2 linked regions of the Roseimaritima multifibrata genome follow. The protein of the gene in region 1 binds, or shares a complex with, the protein of each later gene. Links are inferred from orthologs where the notes say so. Each region holds a gene or a part of one and is shown on either strand. Other genes may lie near its edges.

Region 1 (9,705 bases):
GAAAAGCTGTTTCGACTGCGGTTCCAATCCCAGTCCGAACGACTGGATGTTCCCAGCGAACTGCGGAAGAATCGACGCTTAATCGCTCGTATCAAGACAATCCAAACCGAACGTACCAAGGCTTAGTTGCCCAGGTCGTTTTCCGATTCACTTTATAGATTCAGTCAGTCCATTATGCCTAAGCGCGTTGTTACCGGCGTCGTCACCAGCGACAAGATGAGCAAGACGCGGCGTGTCGAAATCGACCGCCTGGTCAAGCATCCCAAATACAAGAAGTTCGTCAAAAAACGTTCGGTTTGTTACGCTCACGATGAAGAAAATTCATCCGGGGTTGGTGATTTGGTGGAACTGATCGAATCACGACCGATGAGCAAACTGAAGCGTTGGGAATTGACTCGCGTGATCGAAAAGAGCACCGCAGTCGATGTTGCCGCTTTGCGTGCCGCTCGTAAGAACGCTGCCGAAGCCGAAGCGATTGAAACCGCTCACATCGGTGACGATGAAGCCGCTGGCGAATCCAGCGACTCCTAAAATACGATACTAAACCATTTTTAACTAATTGAAGTTGCCTCGCGCAGCGTAGATCCATGATTCAGCAAGAAACACGACTGAATGTCGCCGACAACACGGGTGCTCGTGAAGTAATGTGCATCAAAGTGTTGGGCGGTACGCGGCGTCGCTTCGCTACGATCGGTGATATCATCGTTTGTAGTGTCAAGAGCACGATCCCGGGCAGCGACGTTAAAAAGAAGGCAATCGTTCGAGCGGTAATCGTTCGCACCAAAACGCCAACCCGCCGAGCCGATGGCAGTTACATTCGGTTTGACAGCAACGCCGTCGTTCTGATCGACAAAGATAAGTCGCCTCGCGGGACTCGTATCTTTGGTGCGGTCGCTCGTGAACTGCGTGAGCAAAACTACATGAAGATCGTCAGTCTGGCCAACGAAGTCGTTTAAAACGCTTCTACCTGATTGTTCGTATTCCACACAGAATTACCCTACTCACCTCAAGTATTGCAATGTTGTTTCGCGTTGATGACCAAGTCGTCGTGATTGCCGGAGCCAGCCGTGGCCTGAAAGGCAAGATCCTGAAGGTTGACCGCCAAAAAAACAAGGTGATCGTCGAGGGTGTGGCTCGGGTATACAAACATGTTCGCCGCAGCCAGAAGAACCCACAGGGTGGGCGGCTGAGCAAAGAAATGCCGATCAGCGCATCGAACGTGATGTTGGTTGACCCAACCAACGGCGAAGCGACTCGCATCGGCATCCGGTACCTTAGCAACGGCAGCAAAGAACGTTACGCTAAGAAGTCCAACACCGGACTTGGCGAAATCAGCCCTCCCAATCCAAAATACGCCCAACAGGCTTAAACCTGCTGGCTGCTTCGGCAGACACGTTTTCCACCCCGCTCGACCACTATCGCCGAGCACATTAACGAGAACCCCCAACCATGGCATCCATACCACGGTTACAGCAAAAATACCAAGAGCAGGTTCGCGCCGCTCTTCAAGAACAATTTGCGTTCCAGAATTCGCATCAGATTCCCCGCTTGGAAAAAGTCACCATTAATATGGGTGTCGGTTCCGCTGTGGGAGATAAGAAGCACTTGGACCTCGCTTACGAAGCGATGACAGAGATCGCTGGTCAGAAACCAGTCTTTACTTTGTCCCGTAAGTCGATTTCGAATTTCCGCCTTCGTGAAGGTATGCCGATCGGTTGTATGACAACTCTTCGTCGTTCACGGATGTACGAATTCATGGACCGTTTGATCTCTGTCGTACTGCCACGAGTTCGTGACTTTCGCGGAGTGAATCCAAACGCTTTTGACGGCCGTGGCAATTACAGCATGGGCTTGCTTGAGCAGTTGGTCTTTCCAGAATTGAATCCGGATAAATTCACCCGGCCTCAAGGAATGAACATCACGGTCGTCACCTCAGCGACGACCAATGAGCACGGCCGCGAATTGTTGCGTGCCCTCGGGATGCCGTTCCGCGAAGCGAAGCCTAAAGGCTCCGCAGCGTAGTTTACCGCCAATCATTTGATACGAAACCGATAGGTAGCCGCCCAGTGGCCAGCAAATCAAAAGTCGCCAAGGCGAAACGAGAACCGAAGTTTTCCTCTCGTCGTGAAAACCGTTGTAACCTTTGTGGACGTCCGCGATCAGTGTATCGCAAGTTCGGCCTCTGCCGGATTTGCTTTCGCCAGTTGGCCGACCGGGGTTTAATTCCAGGCGTCCGTAAGAGCAGCTGGTAGGGGAACTTATACCATGATGACCGACCCGATTGCAGACATGTTAACCCGAATCCGCAACGCCGTTCGCGTAGAACGACGCTTTGTGGATATTCCGACCAGTCGTGTAAAACGAGGTGTCGCCGACGTGCTTAAACGCGAAGGTTTCATCTGGGACTGGAAGGATGTCGAAGAGTCGCCGGCTAATATCCTGCGAATAGAATTAAAATATGGGCCCAATGGTGAACGCGTGATCCAAACGATCAAACGCGTTAGTAAACCAGGCCGTCGGTTGTATTCCGGCAGTCGTGAGCTTAAGCCCGTCCTGGGTGGCCTAGGGATCCGCATCATTAGCACCAGTCGTGGTGTCATGAGCGATCGCGAAGCTCGACGCGATAACGTTGGTGGTGAAGTCTTGGCCGAAGTGGCTTAAGCAAATCCCAATGGGTTCATCGTTCAACTGACCTCCTTCATCCTTATAAACCTTTGCAGTTGTTATGAGTCGTTTAGGTAAAAAACCTGTCGCTATTCCCAACGGAGCAAGTATCTCCGTCGAAGGGCGCACGATTAATGTTGAAGGACCGAAGGGTAAGCTGGAATACGTACACCGACCCGAAGTTTCGGTCAACGTTGACAGCGAAACCAACCAGGTCAACGTCGTCCGTGAATCGGAAACCCGCGAAGCGGGTGCCTTCCACGGACTGACTAGAACTCTGGTCCAAAACATGCTCATCGGTGTCACCGAGGGCTACGAAAAGAAATTGGAAATCGTAGGCGTCGGTTACCTGGCAGCAATCTCGGGGGATACCCTTCAGCTGCGAGTTGGGTATGCTAACGAACTGCACAAGAAGATTCCTGGCCACCTTGACGTGACCTGCCCCGATCAAACCCACGTGGTGGTTCGCGGCTGTGACAAACAACAGGTTGGCCAGTTTGCCGCAGAAGTTCGCTCGCTGCGAAAACCTGAACCCTACAAGGGCAAAGGCGTTCGTTACCAAGGCGAACAAATCAAACTGAAACCAGGTAAGGCAGCCGGTAAGTAACCCGCACCTAATAAGAACGGATCATTCAACCGGTTCGCTGCGAGATAAGACGATGGATAAACAAAAGAAATTAAACGAACGTCGGCTACGTCGACGTCGCCACACTCGTAACAAGTTGCGTGGCACTGCCGATTCGCCGCGTATGTCGGTCGAACGCAGCTTGAAGCACTTCGCATGTCAATTGATCGACGATACCGCAGGCAAGACCTTGGTCGCTGCCAGCACTCGTGATCAAGCCGGCCGGGACGCAAGTCCTTACGGTGGAAACTGCGACGCCGCTGCTGCTGTCGGGAAAGCTGTCGCTGAAAAAGCGATTGCAGCAGGAATTAAATCAGTGCGGCTTGACCGCGGACACAACCGTTACCACGGTCGTGTGAAAGCCTTTGCGGATGCAGCTCGCGAAGCTGGTTTGCAGTTCTAACAAGCCAATCTCCAACAAACATTTGAGTCGATCGTGTCGCAATCAAACCAACCAGGCGAATTGCTTGACCGCGTTGTGAAAATCAAACGCTGTGCCGCCGTTGTTAAAGGTGGTCGCCGTTTTAGTTTCGCAGCAATGGTCGTCGTCGGTGATGGCAAAGGTCGCGTGGGCTGGGGCTACGGTAAAGCCAACGAAGTTCCACCAAGCGTCCAAAAAGGCCAGAAGCAAGCCAGCCGCAGTCTGATCAACGTTCCTGTTGTTGAGGGTTCGATCCCTCACCAAGTTTGGGGACGTTTCGGAGCTGCCAAGGTTTTGTTGATCCCTGCCGGTGCTGGTACCGGTATCATTGCTGGACAAGCCGTTCGTTCGGTTTGCGAAGCATGCGGCATCCACGACATTTTGACCAAAAGCTACGGCACCAACAATCCTGTCACTCTGGTCAAAGCGACCATTGATGCACTCAGCAAATTGCGAACCCGCGATGAAGTTGCTGCTTTGCGTGGACTGGATCCGGATGAGCTTCGAGGCGAAACCTCGTCGGCTCCCGTTAAAGCTGCCGCGCCGGTACAATCCGCCTAGGCGATTGCCCGTTCCCATTTTAGATTTGTAAGCCAAAGACAATCCAATGAATCTTGAAGACGTCCATCGCGGTATTCTGAAGCACAAACCGCGCAAACGAATTGGTCGTGGACCTGGGTCCGGTACGGGCAAAACAGCCGCTCGTGGACACAAGGGTCACAAGAGCCGCAGTGGTTACTCCCGGAATCCAATTTTCCAGGGGGGTGCCATGCCCATGATTCGTCGAATCCCAAAGCGTGGATTCAACAATAAATGGGGCGTTGAAGTCTTTGCAGTCAATGTTGGCGACTTGGACAAATCGTTCGACGAAGGTGCAGAAGTCACCATCGAATTGCTAGCTGAAAAGCACATCGCTAAAGGAACTTTTGACGAAGTCAAAATCCTGGGCGAAGGCGAACTGACCAAGAAACTTACCGTGACTGCCCATCGCTTCAGCAAGCAGGCTGAAGAAAAGATCAAGGCTGCCGGCGGTACCGTTAACCGGATCGCCCCGAAGCGAACTCCGAAAGAACGTGTTGCGGCTCTTGCTGAAGAACAAAAGCAAGCCTAACTCGTCTCGCTTCGTTTGCTGAAAAACAGTAAATTGTTGGCGACCGATGGCGGTCGCCTTTTTTTGTAATTCATAATTCACACGTAGCTTGATCGCTGCGACAGTCCTCCCGTCGGACGAATGGACAACTTGCGATGATCGAAAAGCTTCGCATCATGTGGTCAATCCCTGAATTGCGACGCAAAATCTTGCTGACGCTTGGTTTGCTTGCCATTTATCGGATCGGTTTTCACATCCCTCTCCCAATGATCGCCGCTTCGGATGGCGCGGAACCTAGTGGCGGGGCAGCGGACTTCTTTGAAAAAGTCAGTATCTTCGCCGCCAGTGACTTGCGTAACGCAACGATCTTCGGCCTGGGCATTATGCCCTATATCTCGGCTTCGATTATTTTCCAACTGCTAGGTAGCGTCTGGAAACCTCTCGAAGAACTGAAGAAAGAAGGCGAAGCGGGACGGAAAAAGCTGAACGAATACACTCGTTACCTAACAGTGATCATCTGTTTGGTGCAAAGCTACCTCTACCTCAGCCTGATGTTGGTCGGAGGGGATCGAATCGATCCGGACTTCCTGGTCAACGGCAGTCTAGGCATAGGTTGGCAAGTCGTCGCGGTCCTTGTGATGACCTGCGGCACGGTCTTCCTGATGTGGCTTGGAGAACAAATCGACGAGTACGGGATCGGCAATGGGATCAGTTTGTTGATCATGGCCGGGATTCTTGCTCAGATGCCGATCGCGCTTTACGAGCTGATCGGAAATATGGAATACAACTTGGTTGGACTTGGCAGTGGAACGATCGGTGTCGAAACATTGATCATCCTCGTTGTCCTGTTCGTGAGTGTTGTCTTCGGGGTGGTCTTTATCACCTTGGGACAGCGACGAATCCCAACTCAAAGTGCGAAGTTCACCCGTGGACGCCGCGTCTACGGCGGAACCAAACAGTTCCTTCCACTTCGAATCAACCAAGCCGGCGTGATGCCGATCATTTTCGCCAGTAGCCTTCTGATGATCCCCGGTGTGATGTTGGGTTTCTTGGCGGCTAGGTTTGAGGGTGGAACCAGTGAAATGATGCTTCGTGCCAGCACAACGCTGAGCGACGGAACGTCTTACTTCTACAACATGCTTTACATTCTGCTGATCTTCTTCTTCTGCTACTTCTGGACGGCGATCACCTTCAATCCGAAGGAAATGTCTGACCAGTTGAAGGAGAGTGGAACGTTCATTCCTGGGTATCGTCCCGGGAAACGCACGACCGATCACCTGGAACGGGTGATGGTTCGAATCACTTACGTCGGAGCGGCCTTCCTCGCGATTGTCGCAATCGTCCCCACGATCGTCTACGCTTCCCTTGGGGTGCCTTATTCGATCGCCGGTTTTTATGGCGGTACTGGACTGCTGATCGCTGTTAGTGTGGCGTTTGACTTGATCCAGAAGATCGACAGTCACTTGGTGATGCGAAACTATCGTGGCATGCTTGAAAGCTAGAATGCTTTTAGGCGACGGCGATCCGGTATTAACAACCTCGGCTTCAAAAGTACGTGATGCGGATTGTTTTCATCGGACCGCCGGGTGCTGGTAAAGGGACCCAATGTGATCGCTTGATCCGGTTCCTCCAGATCCCGCATCTCTCGACTGGAGAGATGCTGCGGGAGACTCTACAGCAAGGTTCGGCTCTTGGCCGGCAAATCGCTGGTTACATCGACGGCGGGAATCTTGCCCCCGACTATCTTGTGATGCGAATGGTCAAGCAGCGACTGCGTGATCGAGACTGCCGAAAGGGTTGTCTATTCGATGGCTTCCCCAGAACCATTCCTCAGGCTCAGTTGTTGGACGAACACTTGCAGGAACTAGACGACGCAATCGATCTAGTCCTTTATCTGCAATGTCCCCAGGAAGAGCTGGTCAAACGACTGCTTAAGCGGGCGACGATCGAATGCCGAGCGGATGACAACGCGGACGCCATCTCGGCTCGCCTGAATATTTTTCGTACCACGACTTCCCCGCTGCTTGATTACTACGAACGGCACGGGATCCTGCGGACCATCGACGGGACACTCTCTCCAGTAGAAGTAACCGCTCAAATCCGAGGGCACATTACCCATTCCTCCGTCGATCCAAAGCGACAATCGCAATGAGGATTGATCGATGAGATGTCCTTTCTGTAAACGTGACAACGACCGGGTTATCGATACCCGGGCGATGGAAGATGGATTCATGATCCGGCGACGCCGGAGCTGTGGTTCCTGCCATCGACGGTTCACGACCTACGAACGGCTGGAAGAACTAAGCCTACGCGTCGTCAAACGGGACGAGAGCCGGCAGCCGTTCGATCGGGAAAAGATCCGTCGCGGGATCGAAAGGGCTTGCTGGAAACGGCCCGTCAGCACCGAGCGTATCGAATTGGTGGTGGAGGAAATCGAGAGCGAGGTCCTTCTGCGCAATTCCCAGGAAATCCTCTGTCAGGAGATCGGGGAAATCACCCTCCGCCGGCTGCGGCCGATCGACGAAGTCGCCTACGTTCGGTTCGCTAGCGTCTATCGAGATTTCGCAAATGTCCAAGATTTCTTCCGCGCGATCGAATCCATTCATGGGTAGAACCTGTTAGTTCACCGATGCTTGGCCGGAAATCCCCTCGTGGGGGGCACTCTGCGACCGGAATCGGGACCTGATCAAAACCAACGCATGGATCGCCCGCTTTGCGAAATATCGCAAGAACATGTGATCTGCAACTTACGAATGGCTGTGCAGGAGATAGTCGAGCACGGACGGGAATTTCCGTTCAGGAGGTTTTGCCTCGATGCGAGAAAAGGAAAGGGTTCCACACCGCTTTCCGGTCTCGCGGTCACCGACCGTGATCGAGCTCTTTCGGCGTATCGCTCGCTGGGGGAACTTACTAAACTTCCAATTCCCCCTAACCTTTCATTATTTAGTTTTGTCATGGCAACTTCTACGAAATCCGGCTCGAAGTCGACTGCTGGAGACGCAACCGATCAAGCAGCACAAAAGCGCTACCAGCGTTCCGTTGCCGGGCTCCGCGAATCGGTCGAATCGGTTTGCGTCGCCATTATCCTGGCGTTGCTCTTTCGCGGCTTCGTAGCGGAAGCGTTTGTGATTCCCACCGGTTCGATGGCTCCGACCCTGATGGGAGCCCATAAAGACCTTTTCTGCGAAGAGTGTGGATACAATTTCCGGGTTGGCGCTAGTGTCGAAAACCTGGATCCACAAACCTACGGCGGGCAAATGGGCCATTCCCAAGATGTTGTCGCCGGACGTTGCCCGATCTGTCGGAAACAGAACATCCTCAGCCTTCAAGCCGAAGCAAATGATGCCACTTTTAGCGGCGACCGAATTTTGGTTAGTAAGTTTGCGTACGCGATCCAAGAGCCGAAACGATGGGATGTGATCGTTTTCAAATATCCGGGCAACCCAAAACAGAACTACATCAAACGACTGGTTGGTCTTCCTGAAGAAACATTGCGAGTCGACCGCGGCGACATCTATACCCGTCCACTGGGCTCGGATGTTTTCTCGATCGCTCGGAAACCAGACTACAAGGTGATGCCAACGGCTCATATCGTTTACGATTCGGCCTACCAGGCGACCGACTTGTTAGAGGCAGGCTTCCCTAGTCGCCTGCAACCATGGCGTCTGGATGCGACCGAACCACCAACCGATTCGTGGCAGATCGAGCAATCGAAAGAGGGCCTGACGGCAACGGTACAGGCGAATGACAAACTGGAGTGGTTGCGATACTTCCACAACGTCCTGTCCGATGTACAGAGAGCCCAACTAGATGATGGCGGGGAAATTACCGGTTCCCCATATCACAGCACAGCGATCACCGATTTCTATCAATACGATTCTTACGTTACCGCCAATCGTGGCGAAGTCCGCGGGCCCAACGGTTTCAGTTTAGGTTACAGCGACGGGGTGCTTCCTCGCGGTTCGTCAGATAACGGTCTATTGAGAGGCGGACTGCACTGGGTTGGCGACCTGACGTTTGAAGTCGATTTGGAAACGGATGCGAATGTCAAAGAAGCGGTCTTACAGATCGTCGAAGCGGGCGTTCATTATCGATGCACAATCGATCTAACCTCGGGAACCGCGACCCTTTCGATTGATGGTAGCGAACCCTATACATTCGACGATGGGGAAAAAAATCGCACAGCGACCACATCCGTCCTCGCAGGGCAGAGCCACACTTTGCGGTTTTCCAACATCGACAATCAGCTACGTCTTTGGGTCGATGGTTCTTCCATTGAATTTGATCGCTTGGCGACCTTTGACCCAGCCACTTATGGCAGCTCCTTCGAAGACCGTCCCCACACATCTTCCGCCGATCCACTAGACGCAGCCCCTGTCGGAATCGCCGTTGCCGGGGGAACCGCCACGGTCGACGGATTTCGGCTGTACCGCGACCAGTACTACATCGCCAGTCGTGGTGGCATGAAGATGAACGACTATGAAAGCTCGCCGAGCACAAATCAAATCCATCGCATTATGGACGAACCACAATTGTGGGCCGAAACCAATCTGTTCAGCCAACGGCGGATCATCGAATTCGAACTAGAGGCCGATCAGTTCTTTCCGATGGGCGACAACAGCCCGGAAAGCAAAGACGCCCGCAGCTGGGTCTCCTATCAATTCCCACCGGTCCCCGATGAAGACGCTTATAAATTTGCCAGAAGCCACTTTGTGCCACGTGATCTATTGGTCGGCAAAGCGTTGCTGGTCTTCTGGCCCCATCCTTGGAACCGCCCTGTCCCGTTTACTCCGAATGTCAAACGGATCAAATTGATTCGATAAGTAAGGTAAAGCAGGATGCACGAACCGATTCTTCAAGCAGTCAATTTACAAAAAACATATGGCCGCCGGCGCGTTGTCGATG
Region 2 (11,110 bases), 490 kb from region 1 along the record:
ACGAACCACAACTGGTGGTCTCTCCCCTAAACGCGACCATCCGCGATGGGGCCCGACTGCTGGCGTTTTCGATCCCCAAAGACCCCAAGCACGACCGCTGGCACTCGACGGTCATCAACGAGAGCCTAAACAGGATCCACAACCACCTTTGCGTCGCCCCCGAGGCCATTGGCTTAGAAACAGACGACGACGAATCGACGAAGATCACCCTAGCCGCCAGCCAAGAAGGCCTTTCGGCTATCATTCCTGACCACCGTAACCCCAGCAAATTCCGCCTGGTCCCTCTGCTGCCCGGAGCCACTGGCGACACGCCCGACAAACAGGGCGTTGGGGAAATCAAAACCGGAATGCTCAGCAATGGACAGCGCTTCGCTGCCACCATCGAACCGATGCACGGCACCGACGCCGTCGTCTACGAACTGGGGGACTTCTTCGCTGCGGCTTCCCCCAAAAGAACCGTCTTAACCGACCAGCTTCGCGGTGGGCACGCCCTAGCGGTCGCCGACATCGATGGCGACAAAAGTGACGAAATTATCGTCGGCTACCGCGAACCCAATCCGCAGGTCGGAATCGTCATGTTTGACCACCAGCCTGACGGAACCTGGACCGAACACCGAATCGGTTCCCAAGTCGCCTGCGAAGACTTGGTCGTCGCCGACGTAACGGGCGACGGCAAACTGGACATCATCGCAGGCGGCCGCGCAACAAGGAACGTTGTCCTGTATGTCAACCAAGGAAAATAACCCCGCCTCCACGCTGGAGCCAGCGGAACCAACAGACACTTACTCCGCTTGCGTGATCACCGGTGGATCCAGCGGTATCGGCAGAGCGATTGCCCTTCACGCCGCCCTGTCGGGATTCACCGACATCCTGATCCACTACCGCAGGAACCACCAAGGGGCAGCCGAAACCGTTGCGGCCCTCGAACAAACCGGAGCGACCGCCCAGTCGATCGCGATCGATCTAGCGGAACCAGACGCCCACCAGCGACTAGCGGATGCCGCCTGGAAATTCTCGCCAACAATCAGCGCTTGGTTCCACAACGCGGGAGTCGATGTTTTGACGGGCGACGCCAAAAAGGAGCCTTTCGAAACGAAACTGCAACGGCTCTGGCAAGTCGACGTCCATGCGACGATCTTGCTGGCGAGAGAAGTTGCCGACCGAATGCTCGCTCAACCCAAAACACCCGTGATCCCCAGCATGCTCTTCACCGGATGGGACCAAGCGACCGCCGGAATGGAAGGAGACGCCGGGCAAATGTTCGGCCCCACCAAAGCGGCGATCATGGCCTTCAGTCGATCATTGGCGCAAACGCTCGCACCCGAGATCCGTGTCAACTGCGTGGCACCTGGATGGATCCAAACCGCTTGGGGCGACAACGCGGATTCCGGCTGGCAACGCCGAGCCCAACAGCAATCGCTGATGCACCGCTGGGGAACCCCGGAAGATGTTGCCGCGATGGCAGTCCACCTGTGCAGCGCCAACTCAGGATTCATCACCGGCCAAATCGTCGAAGTGAACGGTGGCTGGAACCGCAAGCCCTCCTAGGCATTGCCCGCCCGGGCCACCCAATCGCTCCGTGCGGACCATCATGATACGATTGGCGACCACGTTTCTGCCTCGCGTTTCACAAGGGTTCCCCATGACCAACCGCTACCAAGATTTTGCAAAGATGATCGACCACTCGTTGCTGCAACCAACGATGACAGTCGACCAATTGGAAGCGGGGATTTCACTCGCCCTTGAGTACGACGTGGCAAGTGTGTGCATCATGCCTTACTACTTAAAACGTTGCGCGGAACGATTGGCGGGCAGCACCGTCAAAGCGTCTACCACGATCGGATTTCCGCATGGAGTCCAAACCACGCAAGTCAAACAGCGTGAAGCCGAACAAGCGATCTCTGACGGATGCGAAGAACTTGACTTCGTCGTCAATATTTCGAAGGTTTTAAGTGGGGATTGGGAATTCGTCTCGGCAGAAATCGAAGCGGTTACCAAGATCGCCCACGACGCGGGCCAAGCCGTGAAAATCATTTTCGAAAACTGCTACCTTGATGATGCACAGAAAATTCGCCTTTGCGAAATCTGCAACGACCTGAACGTCGACTGGGTAAAAACATCGACAGGCTTCGGAACCGGAGGGGCGACCCTTGAGGACCTAAAACTGATGCGCACCCACGCCAACGCAAACGTTCAAGTCAAGGCAGCAGGAGGCATCCGTGATTTCGAAGGCTTAAAAGCGGTCCGCGACCTGGGCGTCACTCGCTGCGGCGCCAGCCGAACGAAAGATATCCTGGACGCCTGTCGCACCGAACTAGGTCTCAGCCCAATCGCTTAGCAAGCGACGTGGATTTTATTACTGCGGGATTTCAATCGTAGCGGAACATTCAATGTCGCTCGGTTCTCCGAACCGAAAGCATTGCGGACGACCGCTTTCGGCTCGAGGGACGTGAAATTTGTAGGTGACGGTTTTAACCCTACCCATCCGAGTCTAAGTGCAGTGCTTTTAGCCCAGCAGGCGGCAGATACTTTCCGTTGACTTACGCCAACGGAAACCTAGCGTGCGCATCAAAGCCCAGCGGGCGACAGACAAGCGTGGTTCTGTCGCCCGCTGGGCTTTCCTTTTCGCGATACCCACTCCGGCGGCTGACGCCCAATGCCATCTACTCTGGCATCTGCGGGCGGTTTTCCTAGCGGATCGGCGCAAGCCGACCGGCAAATTCATTGTGTTTTCAATACGATTGCCGGACGGCTCGCGCCGTTCCGCTAAGAAAGTAGATGACATTGGACTGACGCCGCCGGCAAGCATCCGCCGCCCTCCGGGCTACGTGTTCACTCGGCCCCATGTAGACTTGTCAACGACTGCAACGCCTTCATTTATAGATTTTACGTCCCGCGCGAAGCGAAAATTTCAGACAGGCTGCGATGCAGGGCGGAACGGCTCTCAGCGTCCGAACAGTCGCACGGAGCTCAACGCCATCCTGCGTTTCGCTATTTTCGCGAAGCCGAGCCAGCGCAACTATCTCACGACGATTCTTCAGCGCAGCGATTAAAACGCAGACCGACGGTTCCCTCGACAGTTCCACTAACCGTTGGCGGCATTACTTTTACCAGGAACCAAGATCGACTTCGATCCTCCACGGGAAAGCAATGAGGCGACGGGACCACGATGAACTAACCCTTCGTCGTAAACGTTCACCCACCATTCAGCGGCCTCGGCATCGGTCCATGACGAAGCGGATTCGCACGCAGTCAACTGGGCGACGACCTCCCGAATGGTCTGCGGCCGATCCGCCATCTTCTTTTCCAAGCATTTCATCAGCAACCGCTCTAAATCAGCAGGAAGTGGTTTCCCAAGCCGTTCGCTGGGCAACATCGGATCGCTCCCCACTTGCAGCATGCAGATATCGACAGCAACCTTTGCGTCAAACAGCGGGCTACCGGTCAACAGGTAATACCCGACCGCGCCAAGCGAATAGATGTCCGATCGCCCATCCACGCCGGAGGCGTCCCGAATCGCTTCGGGCGACATGTATAGCGGAGTCCCCGTCAGGGATTCGACACGAGTCACCGCATGGGAGCTGACCGGAAGCGTTTCCTTAACAAGCCCAAAATCAACCACTTTCAGAAAATCGAATATCCCCGCAGGAGCGGACAACAACAGGTTCCCTGGTTTGATATCCCGGTGCACCAGTCCATGGTCATGAGCCTCCGCCAACGAACCACACACCTGCTTTAGGATCGATATCACCCGCCCGGGCGACTGGGGGCCGAAGGTTTCGACCAACTGCGTCAAATCCACCCCCTCCACCAACTCCATCACGTAAAAGAATGTGGAATCCGCGGTATGCCCGTAGTCGTAAACCTGAATCGTATTCGGATGCTTCAATTCACTCGTTCTTTGAACTTCCCGCTCAAAACGCCGAATCGATTTTGGGTCCGCTCCACTCGCCTCTAAAACCTTCACCGCAACGGGGCGGCGAAGCAACTGATGGCGTCCCCGGTAGACGGTCCCCATCCCACCGGTACCGATCTCTTCCAACAGTTCATAATTTCCAAGCCGGCGCAGGCGATGGGCCGCGGCATCAGCCTTCTGCTGCAAATGATAATTGAAGAGCGTCAGCCCCAGAAAGCCGCCGCCTACGGTCGCCAACAGCCCGACCAAAGAAAGGAAGGCAAGATTCAATTGCCGGAGTGGTTTATGGGCTTCCTCAACGTCCATTTTTGTGGCGATGCCGAACTGGAATTTCTCCAACCAGGTCCAAGCACCAACCACCGAAACACCGCGGTAGTCGTGATACCCCATGCCGTCGGCCCCGGTCCCGCCACGCGTCGCACTTTCGGCCATTTTGGTTAGCGACTGTTGATTTCGCGGCAGCGCGGCTTGCCCCCCCTTAACCAAATTCACCCCAGGATCCGCAAGCGTCACGTTCAATGCACAGCGAACGTTTGCGTCATGCGGCAGCAGCCCCGCTTCTCGCAACTGCTGAGTATTACGCACTCTGGAAATCAACACTCCCTGTCGATCGAAAGCAAACGTTTCGCCCGTCTGGCCTGCCTGAGAAATAGCCAGCACCTCACTGAAGCGGGCACATGGATCAAACACCAACGCCAGCAACCCTACGACCCGACCTTCGGCTTGAAGCGGAGCGGTCGCGGCCATCACCGCGTCCCCCTGCCGAATGATTACCCCCGACGACTCCTCACCACACGTCCACGGAAGCGAAAATGGAAGCGACACACCTGTATGCCGCTCATTCGCATTCTTCCAGGCAAAATCGGACAACTGAACCGAAACTCCGGCGTCAGTTTCCTCCGAAGAAAAAACGACTAGCTCGCTCCGATCCAGAACGAACCACCCCAAATGCTGTGACGCCGAGGGGAGCGACGAATGCATCTCATTCAGTCGTTCCGTCGCCGAATTCGCCTCCAACAAGACACGCCCCGCTGCAGAGGGTTGGCTCAGATGGGCCAACACAGACGTATGCGTTTCCAATTCTTTGGCCATCGCCCTCGCAATCGCCTGCTCTTCCTCCAACCAGATTTCGACCGCGCCCGCACTAGCATCACGGATCGCGCTCATCGCAACTTCAGAATTGCGATACGAAGAGCGTTTTACCAGACTTCCTACCCAAACCGCAAAAACCAGGCTCAGCAACACGCACACCGACGCCACCATCGGCAACGGCTGGAGCATCGCATTCCGCAACGAGAACCCACTCCTATTCGCAGTGCTCCCTTGCGGTCGGCTTATATGGTCAATAGGCACGTTAGATTTATGGAAAGTCGTAAGCTGGATTGTCCGGATCGAAATCGCTTTCGGTCAGACCTTCGTTAACACGGACATCTAAATAGGTATAAGATTCAAGCAAAGGCGGATCGCCCCCCTCTTCCGCAGAGGGCCAGCCAAATGCGGTATAGCGAAGCGGCAGCAGGCGTTCGGAATCAATCGCTATTTCAGCAAGCGAAAAATCATCCGGATCGCCATTCGGTTCAGCGTGTCGCACGCGGATTAGTTGGCACTCGCGATCTCCCACCCGATGACCGTCCGCAATCGTGACGGTCGCCGTAGCGGTCTTGAGATCGTGTTCGCCTCGTTCGATAAGTTTTTTGATAAGATTCGTCATTCCGATCTGAGTGATCGGATAGCGGTTCCCGGACATCGCCAGGAAACTGTCAGGTTTCAACCAAGCTCGGAGAAGATTCCAGCGCCCCCCTTTATGGGCCACCAGTTTTCCGTCGTTTTCATCTTCCACCCAGATAACCTCCTGCCCCTGGCTCTCGGCCGGCAAAAGGAAATGGAGGTAAACCCGCATAGGTCGTGTGACCTCACCTCCCTCTATACGCCGGGTTTGCAGTTTTAGTTCAATCGTTTGCTCGGGATGCAACCGATCGCCGATCCTTTCTTGCTTAACCATCGTGGCGGTGTAGTCGTCCACATTCTGTTCAAGTTCCACCAAGCCACGACGTGCCATCTGCAGAACTTCCTCCAGAGTGGCGGAACGTGAACGACCCACCAACGTTCCCGAATCATCCCCAGCGCTACCCAGAATCGGAGTCGGGGCGACCGGCGAAGGAACCACCGAAGGGGCGGTCATTCGCCCTAGCATGAAGAACACAAAAGCGATGATCGCTAACACCACGAAAAACCGCCAGAGTGGCTGAGCGGTCGATCCAGACGGAGACGGGCAGCTTTCGGGCATGGGATTCTCTAACGAAAAAGGACATCACTTTGAATGATCATTTGCCATCACCAACCGCAACGCAAAGCCTCCCTCGGCAACGGCCCCTGCCCCCATGTTAGCTCTCGCGAGCACTACAGATTTAACCGAAACTCGAATGTTTCCGCTAGACGAGCGTTCTTGGCGATGTTGGTGGAACCGGCTTCGCATCACAACCATTTGAGAATACGGAACGGCAGCCAACCCTAAAACCTGACAGTCCACCCAAATCACCTATCGCACGCCATTTTTGCAATTCCGCGTTAGAAGCCTGGTGCGGAACTAGGGTTTCATTGGTTTCGCAGCCGATTCCCCCTTGTTTTACGGGACACGGACGGATCACGGTTGACCCACTTTGCCCAAAGGCGTAACTTTAACGATGGAATTATCTCGCGCATTGGTAACAGCCTTCAACTGTCGTTGAAGGCGGCGTGGAAGAGTAAGAATCCGTAGCAAATCTCTGCCTTTTCGTTGCGCAAGGAAGCCTAGGTGGCCAGAGGGAAGTCCCCTCACCACGTGGATTTCATGCTGGCAACGCCCCAGCGTTCTTTGTCGGTAATTTTATATCGGCGTCCGTTGGTAAAGGCACAACAGGTGTGATCGATGAGTGCACTGGAACGAATCTGGGAGATCCTCGGCGTGGTCTTTGGGGGCCTGCTTGGATCGGTGGAGCGAGGGATTACCGCCATTTTTGGTTCGAGTAATGCTCGTCAAATCAATCGTTATTCCGAACAAGTTGAACGTATCAACGCGTTGGAAGACAAATATGCGGCCTTTACCGATGAGCAGCTTCGTGAACAAACCGAGCGTTTTCGGCAACGACTTCGCGACGGGGAAACGCTTGACGACTTGCTAGAGGATGCCTTTGCGGTTTGCCGCGAAGGGGGCAAACGCTTCCTTTCCATGCGTCATTACGACGTCCAACTGATCGGCGGCATGGTACTGCATGGTGGTGGGATCGGAGAAATGATTACCGGGGAAGGTAAAACCCTGGTCGCCACCCTGCCCGCTTACCTGAACGCTCTGGAGGCCAAAGGGGTTCACGTCATCACGGTCAATGACTACTTGGCTAGACGTGACATGGAGTGGATGGCACCGCTGTATATGAACCTGGGCCTGACGGTCGGGAACATCCAAAGCGGGATGAGCATCACCGAGAAGCAAGAGGCCTACTCCTGCGATATCACCTACGGGACCAACAACGAATTCGGATTCGATTACCTGCGGGACAACATGCGTCCGGCGGCTCGTAACGATAGTCGATTCCCGGTCGAACATCAGCAGAGCCAAGGGCCGCTGAACTACGCCATTATTGACGAAGTCGATAATATTCTGATCGACGAAGCGAGAACCCCGCTGATCATCAGCGGCCCTGCCGACCAAGACTTGGCAAAATATGCCGAAGCCGATCGCGTCGCACAGCAATTGCGCAAAGAAGAACACTTTGCCGTCGACGAAAAACAGCACAATGTGACCCTGACCGACGAAGGGATTCGCGAAGCGGAAAAACTGGCCGGCGTAGAAAGTTTCTACACCGCTGGCAACATGCAGTGGCCGCATCTGATCGACAACGCCCTCAAGGCTCGGTATCTGTACAAACTGGACGTCAATTATGTCGTCAAAGATAAACAGATCATCATCGTCGACGAATTCACCGGACGCTTGATGGAAGGTCGCCAGTGGTCCGATGGACTGCACCAAGCGGTCGAAGCCAAAGAAGGGGTGCCGATCAAGCAGGAAACACAAACCTTCGCCACCGTCACGCTGCAGAACTTCTTCAAGCTCTATCGCAAACTGTCCGGAATGACCGGAACGGCGATGACCGAGGCAAACGAGTTCTGGAAAATTTATGGGCTGGACGTTGTCGCCATCCCACCTCACCGCCCTCTTGAACGGATCGAACACCCCGACGTCATTTACATGACCGAAAAGGATAAGTTCAAAGCGCTTGCCGAAGACATCGAACGGACCAGCAAGTGGGACGTTCTGGTGCTGAAAGACGGCAACGAAATCTGGGGTGAAATCGATTCCGAAGATGACAACCAAATCTCGATTTTGCCTAAGGGAAAAAAGACCAAAGAGCAAATCGATCGATCGAAAGTGGTTTCCATCGAACACGCCAAACGACCAGTCCTGGTCGGTACCGTCTCGATCGAAAAAAGTGAAAAACTAAGCCACCTGCTCGAGCAGCGTGGAATCAAGCATCAGGTCCTGAACGCTAAACAACACGGCCGTGAAGCCGAAATTGTGGCTCAGGCTGGACGCTTAGGAGCTGTCACGATCGCTACGAACATGGCCGGTCGTGGTACCGACATTATTTTGGGTGGGAATCCCGAAACGATGGCCTGGTCGCAACTCCAGCACAAGTATCCGACGCGACTAGAGGTTCCGGACGAAGAATGGAAGCAATTGGTCGAAGAGATCGATGCCCGCGAAAACATGTCTCCTGAAGGGGAAATTGTTCGTAACATCGGTGGCCTGTCGGTGATGGGAACCGAGCGGCATGACTCCCGCCGAATCGACCTCCAGCTTCGCGGTCGTTGCGGACGCCAAGGGGACCCTGGTTCCAGCCGATTCTATCTGTCGTTGGAAGACGATTTGATGCGAATCTTCGCCGGTGACTTTGTCAAAAGCGTGTTCGAACGCCTGGGCATCGACGAAGGCGAAGCGATCGAATCCAAATTGGTGACTCGCCGAATCGAAGCGGCTCAGAAGAAGGTCGAAGAACGGAACTTTGAGATTCGAAAAAGCCTGCTGGAATATGACGAAGTCATGGACGAGCAGCGCAAGCGGGTCTACGGCTATCGCCAGAACATCCTGGATGGCCACAGCTGCCGCAAAATGCTGCTCGCACAAATTCGGCAACAGATCGAAAAGCACGTCGATGAAATCCTGGACGAAGATTACGGTTCAACCTCCTACGCCAACTGGGCAGGAGCTCAACTGAACTGTGTGTTGGAACCCAAGGACTTCCGCGGGCTCGATCCACAAACGGCGGATCAATACAGCCGGGAACAGGCCGAACGCGCAGCGGAAGCGGCGATCAACGAGGCATTGGAAGAAAACCTGCCTCGTGAAATGCAAGAATCCGAATGGAACTGGCAAGCGTTGGCGACCTGGGCGAACAAACGGTTCGGCACCAATTATCGCGATCACGATCTAAAGAATATGGAGCGTCCTGACCTGGTCGATCAACTGGTCCAGAACGCCTACGAAGCGATTGCCAAGGTTGACCTAAGCGAAGGCGAACCGTTCCTGGAAAGCGATTTTGGACTGCGACAGCTTTGCAGTTGGATCCGCTTCAAATTCGGGATCGAAGCGACTCCGGATGAACTGAAAGGGATTGAAGAACTTTCCGACGTTCAACAACTGCTGTTCGAACGCGCGGAGAAAGCCTACGCCACCAAAGAGGCTGAATACCCCATCCTGACCGGGCTCTCGACGTTTACCTACAAAGAAGGAAACTCGGTCATCCTTGACCGCGAGAAATTGGTCGCCTGGATCAAAGGACGCTTCGGCGTCGATGTCGACGTCAACGATCTGGAGATGAACCGCGAGAACCTGAAGAACCAGTTAATGGTTCACAGTATGCAGGACAACAAGGAATCGCAGGCCAAATACGAAGAAGCTCGCGGAAAGATCGAAGCCCTGTTTGGCGATGCCGACGAAGATACCAACGCGGTCCTTGCCGCCGGGGATCAGAAACTTCGTGAACTTGGCGAATGGCTTGCCAAAGAATTGAATTTCAATCCTCCGCCAGAAGATCTTGGCCGGATGAACAAGCAAGCCCTGTTGCTGGCAGCCGAGGGTGCCGTCGATGATCGCTTCTATCCCGAAATGCGAAAAATGGAACGGCAGGTTCTGCTGTCCATGGTTGACGGAGCCTGGAAAGATCACCTACTGGCGATGGACCATCTGCGAAGCAGCGTGCAGCTGAAAAGCTACGCCCAACTGGACCCCAAGGTCGAGTACAAACGCGAAGGGATGCGGATGTTTGAAGACATGTGGAGTTCGATCGGTGAACGAACCACCGACCTGATCTTCCGCATGGAATCCTTCAATGAAGACTTCATTCGAAGCACGTGGGTGAATGCGAACGCACACCAACCCGAAGTCACGACGGCGAATCTGTCCGAAAAAGAACAGACGCAGCAGCAGGCCGCGGACAATAGCGGGGACACCCCTCGCAAACCGGATCCGGTCCGCAACACGGAACCTCGAGTCGGACGCAACGACCCATGCCCATGCGGTAGCGGGAAAAAGTACAAAGCCTGCTGCATGCGAAAGATGGTCTAGCCGGCACGCCGGGTATTCCCGGAATACCCAACGCGTAAACGACAGCCGCTTGAACCAGAAGCAGCGTAATTTTGTAGCCTTTCGCTCCGCGAAAGTAGCTGCAAGAGGGCGTTCTTTCGCACGTCCCGAGCGAACGGCGACAAACACTAAACCGACCGCTCGGTGCATGCGGCGGGTTTCCTCATTCCCATGGAATGGCGGCCTAAAGATGAGGTCCACACGGACGTGAAAGAGCTTCGATGCTGCTAAACATTCTGTACAGCATGCTGCTAATAGCGGTTTCACCGCTGCTGCTCTATCGCGTCTGCCGGTACGGAAAATACCGACACGGCTGGCCCGCCAAACTTTGGGGAGCGACCGGCCTTCCTCCCAGTGAACGGCGTCGATTGTGGCTGCACGCAGTAAGCGTCGGCGAAATCAATCTACTGCGTGGATTGGTTCAGAAAATCGAAGCACGCCACCCCGACCTGCCAATTGTTGTCAGTTCGACCACCGCGACCGGATTTGAACTCGCTAAGCAACATTTCGGTAAAGACCGCGTCTTCTACTGCCCGCTCGACTTCACCTGGGCGGTCCGTCGTGCGATCCGCGAA

Evidence for each region.
Region 2: the proteins of secY (region 1) and secA are in contact, whole or in part, in a crystal structure (PDB 3DIN), measured with the Thermotoga maritima proteins. The link is inferred for Roseimaritima multifibrata from one-to-one orthologs. Residues at the interface, in WP_004081795.1 of Thermotoga maritima: Glu108, Gly109, Glu110, Glu111, Ala236, Glu237, Arg238, Arg239, Ile240, Thr241, Ile242, Gln243, Tyr244, Ala245, Arg246, Arg247, Val248, Thr249, Gly250, Arg251, Arg252, Val253, Tyr254, Gly256, Ala257, Ser258, Thr259, Tyr260, Leu261, Pro262; in WP_004082002.1 of Thermotoga maritima: Glu261, Ala262, Arg263, Lys300, Ala301, Arg302, Thr303, Ile304, Ile305, Leu323, Tyr324, Asp325, Pro326, Val329, Ser330, Tyr333, Ile336, Lys340, Phe345, Val349, Glu363, Phe364, Tyr374, Ser375, Gly376, Gly377, Glu393, Ile395, Thr482, Ser483.

What each region holds. Positions count from the first base shown.
Region 1 is NZ_CP036262.1:2,182,804-2,192,508, reverse strand. Bases 4,276-7,128 are described here. They hold secY (preprotein translocase subunit SecY), read left to right. Parts: upstream 4,276-4,955; coding sequence 4,956-6,302; downstream 6,303-7,128. Other genes in these bases: nrdR (transcriptional regulator NrdR), read left to right, coding at 6,963-7,128; FF011L_RS07975 (adenylate kinase), read left to right, coding at 6,359-6,952; rplO (50S ribosomal protein L15), read left to right, coding at 4,318-4,821. Also shown: rpmC (50S ribosomal protein L29), read left to right, coding at 1-126; rpsQ (30S ribosomal protein S17), read left to right, coding at 175-531; rplN (50S ribosomal protein L14), read left to right, coding at 588-956; rplX (50S ribosomal protein L24), read left to right, coding at 1,019-1,369; rplE (50S ribosomal protein L5), read left to right, coding at 1,450-2,022; FF011L_RS08010 (type Z 30S ribosomal protein S14), read left to right, coding at 2,067-2,252; rpsH (30S ribosomal protein S8), read left to right, coding at 2,266-2,661; rplF (50S ribosomal protein L6), read left to right, coding at 2,726-3,271; rplR (50S ribosomal protein L18), read left to right, coding at 3,324-3,692; rpsE (30S ribosomal protein S5), read left to right, coding at 3,726-4,271; more of nrdR, read left to right, coding at 7,129-7,412; lepB (signal peptidase I), read left to right, coding at 7,755-9,623; lptB (LPS export ABC transporter ATP-binding protein), read left to right, coding at 9,639-9,705. UniProt on the Escherichia coli protein: The central subunit of the protein translocation channel SecYEG. Consists of two halves formed by TMs 1-5 and 6-10.
Region 2 is NZ_CP036262.1:2,671,676-2,682,785, reverse strand. What follows is about bases 6,460-10,717. They hold secA (preprotein translocase subunit SecA), read left to right. Parts: upstream 6,460-6,824; coding sequence 6,825-10,517; downstream 10,518-10,717. Also shown: FF011L_RS09850 (FG-GAP repeat domain-containing protein), read left to right, coding at 1-743; FF011L_RS09845 (SDR family NAD(P)-dependent oxidoreductase), read left to right, coding at 724-1,548; deoC (deoxyribose-phosphate aldolase), read left to right, coding at 1,643-2,338; FF011L_RS09835 (hypothetical protein), read left to right, coding at 2,562-3,053; FF011L_RS09830 (serine/threonine protein kinase), read right to left, coding at 3,086-5,197; FF011L_RS09825 (DUF1571 domain-containing protein), read right to left, coding at 5,277-6,203; FF011L_RS09815 (3-deoxy-D-manno-octulosonic acid transferase), read left to right, coding at 10,757-11,110. UniProt on the Escherichia coli protein: Required for protein export, interacts with the SecYEG preprotein conducting channel.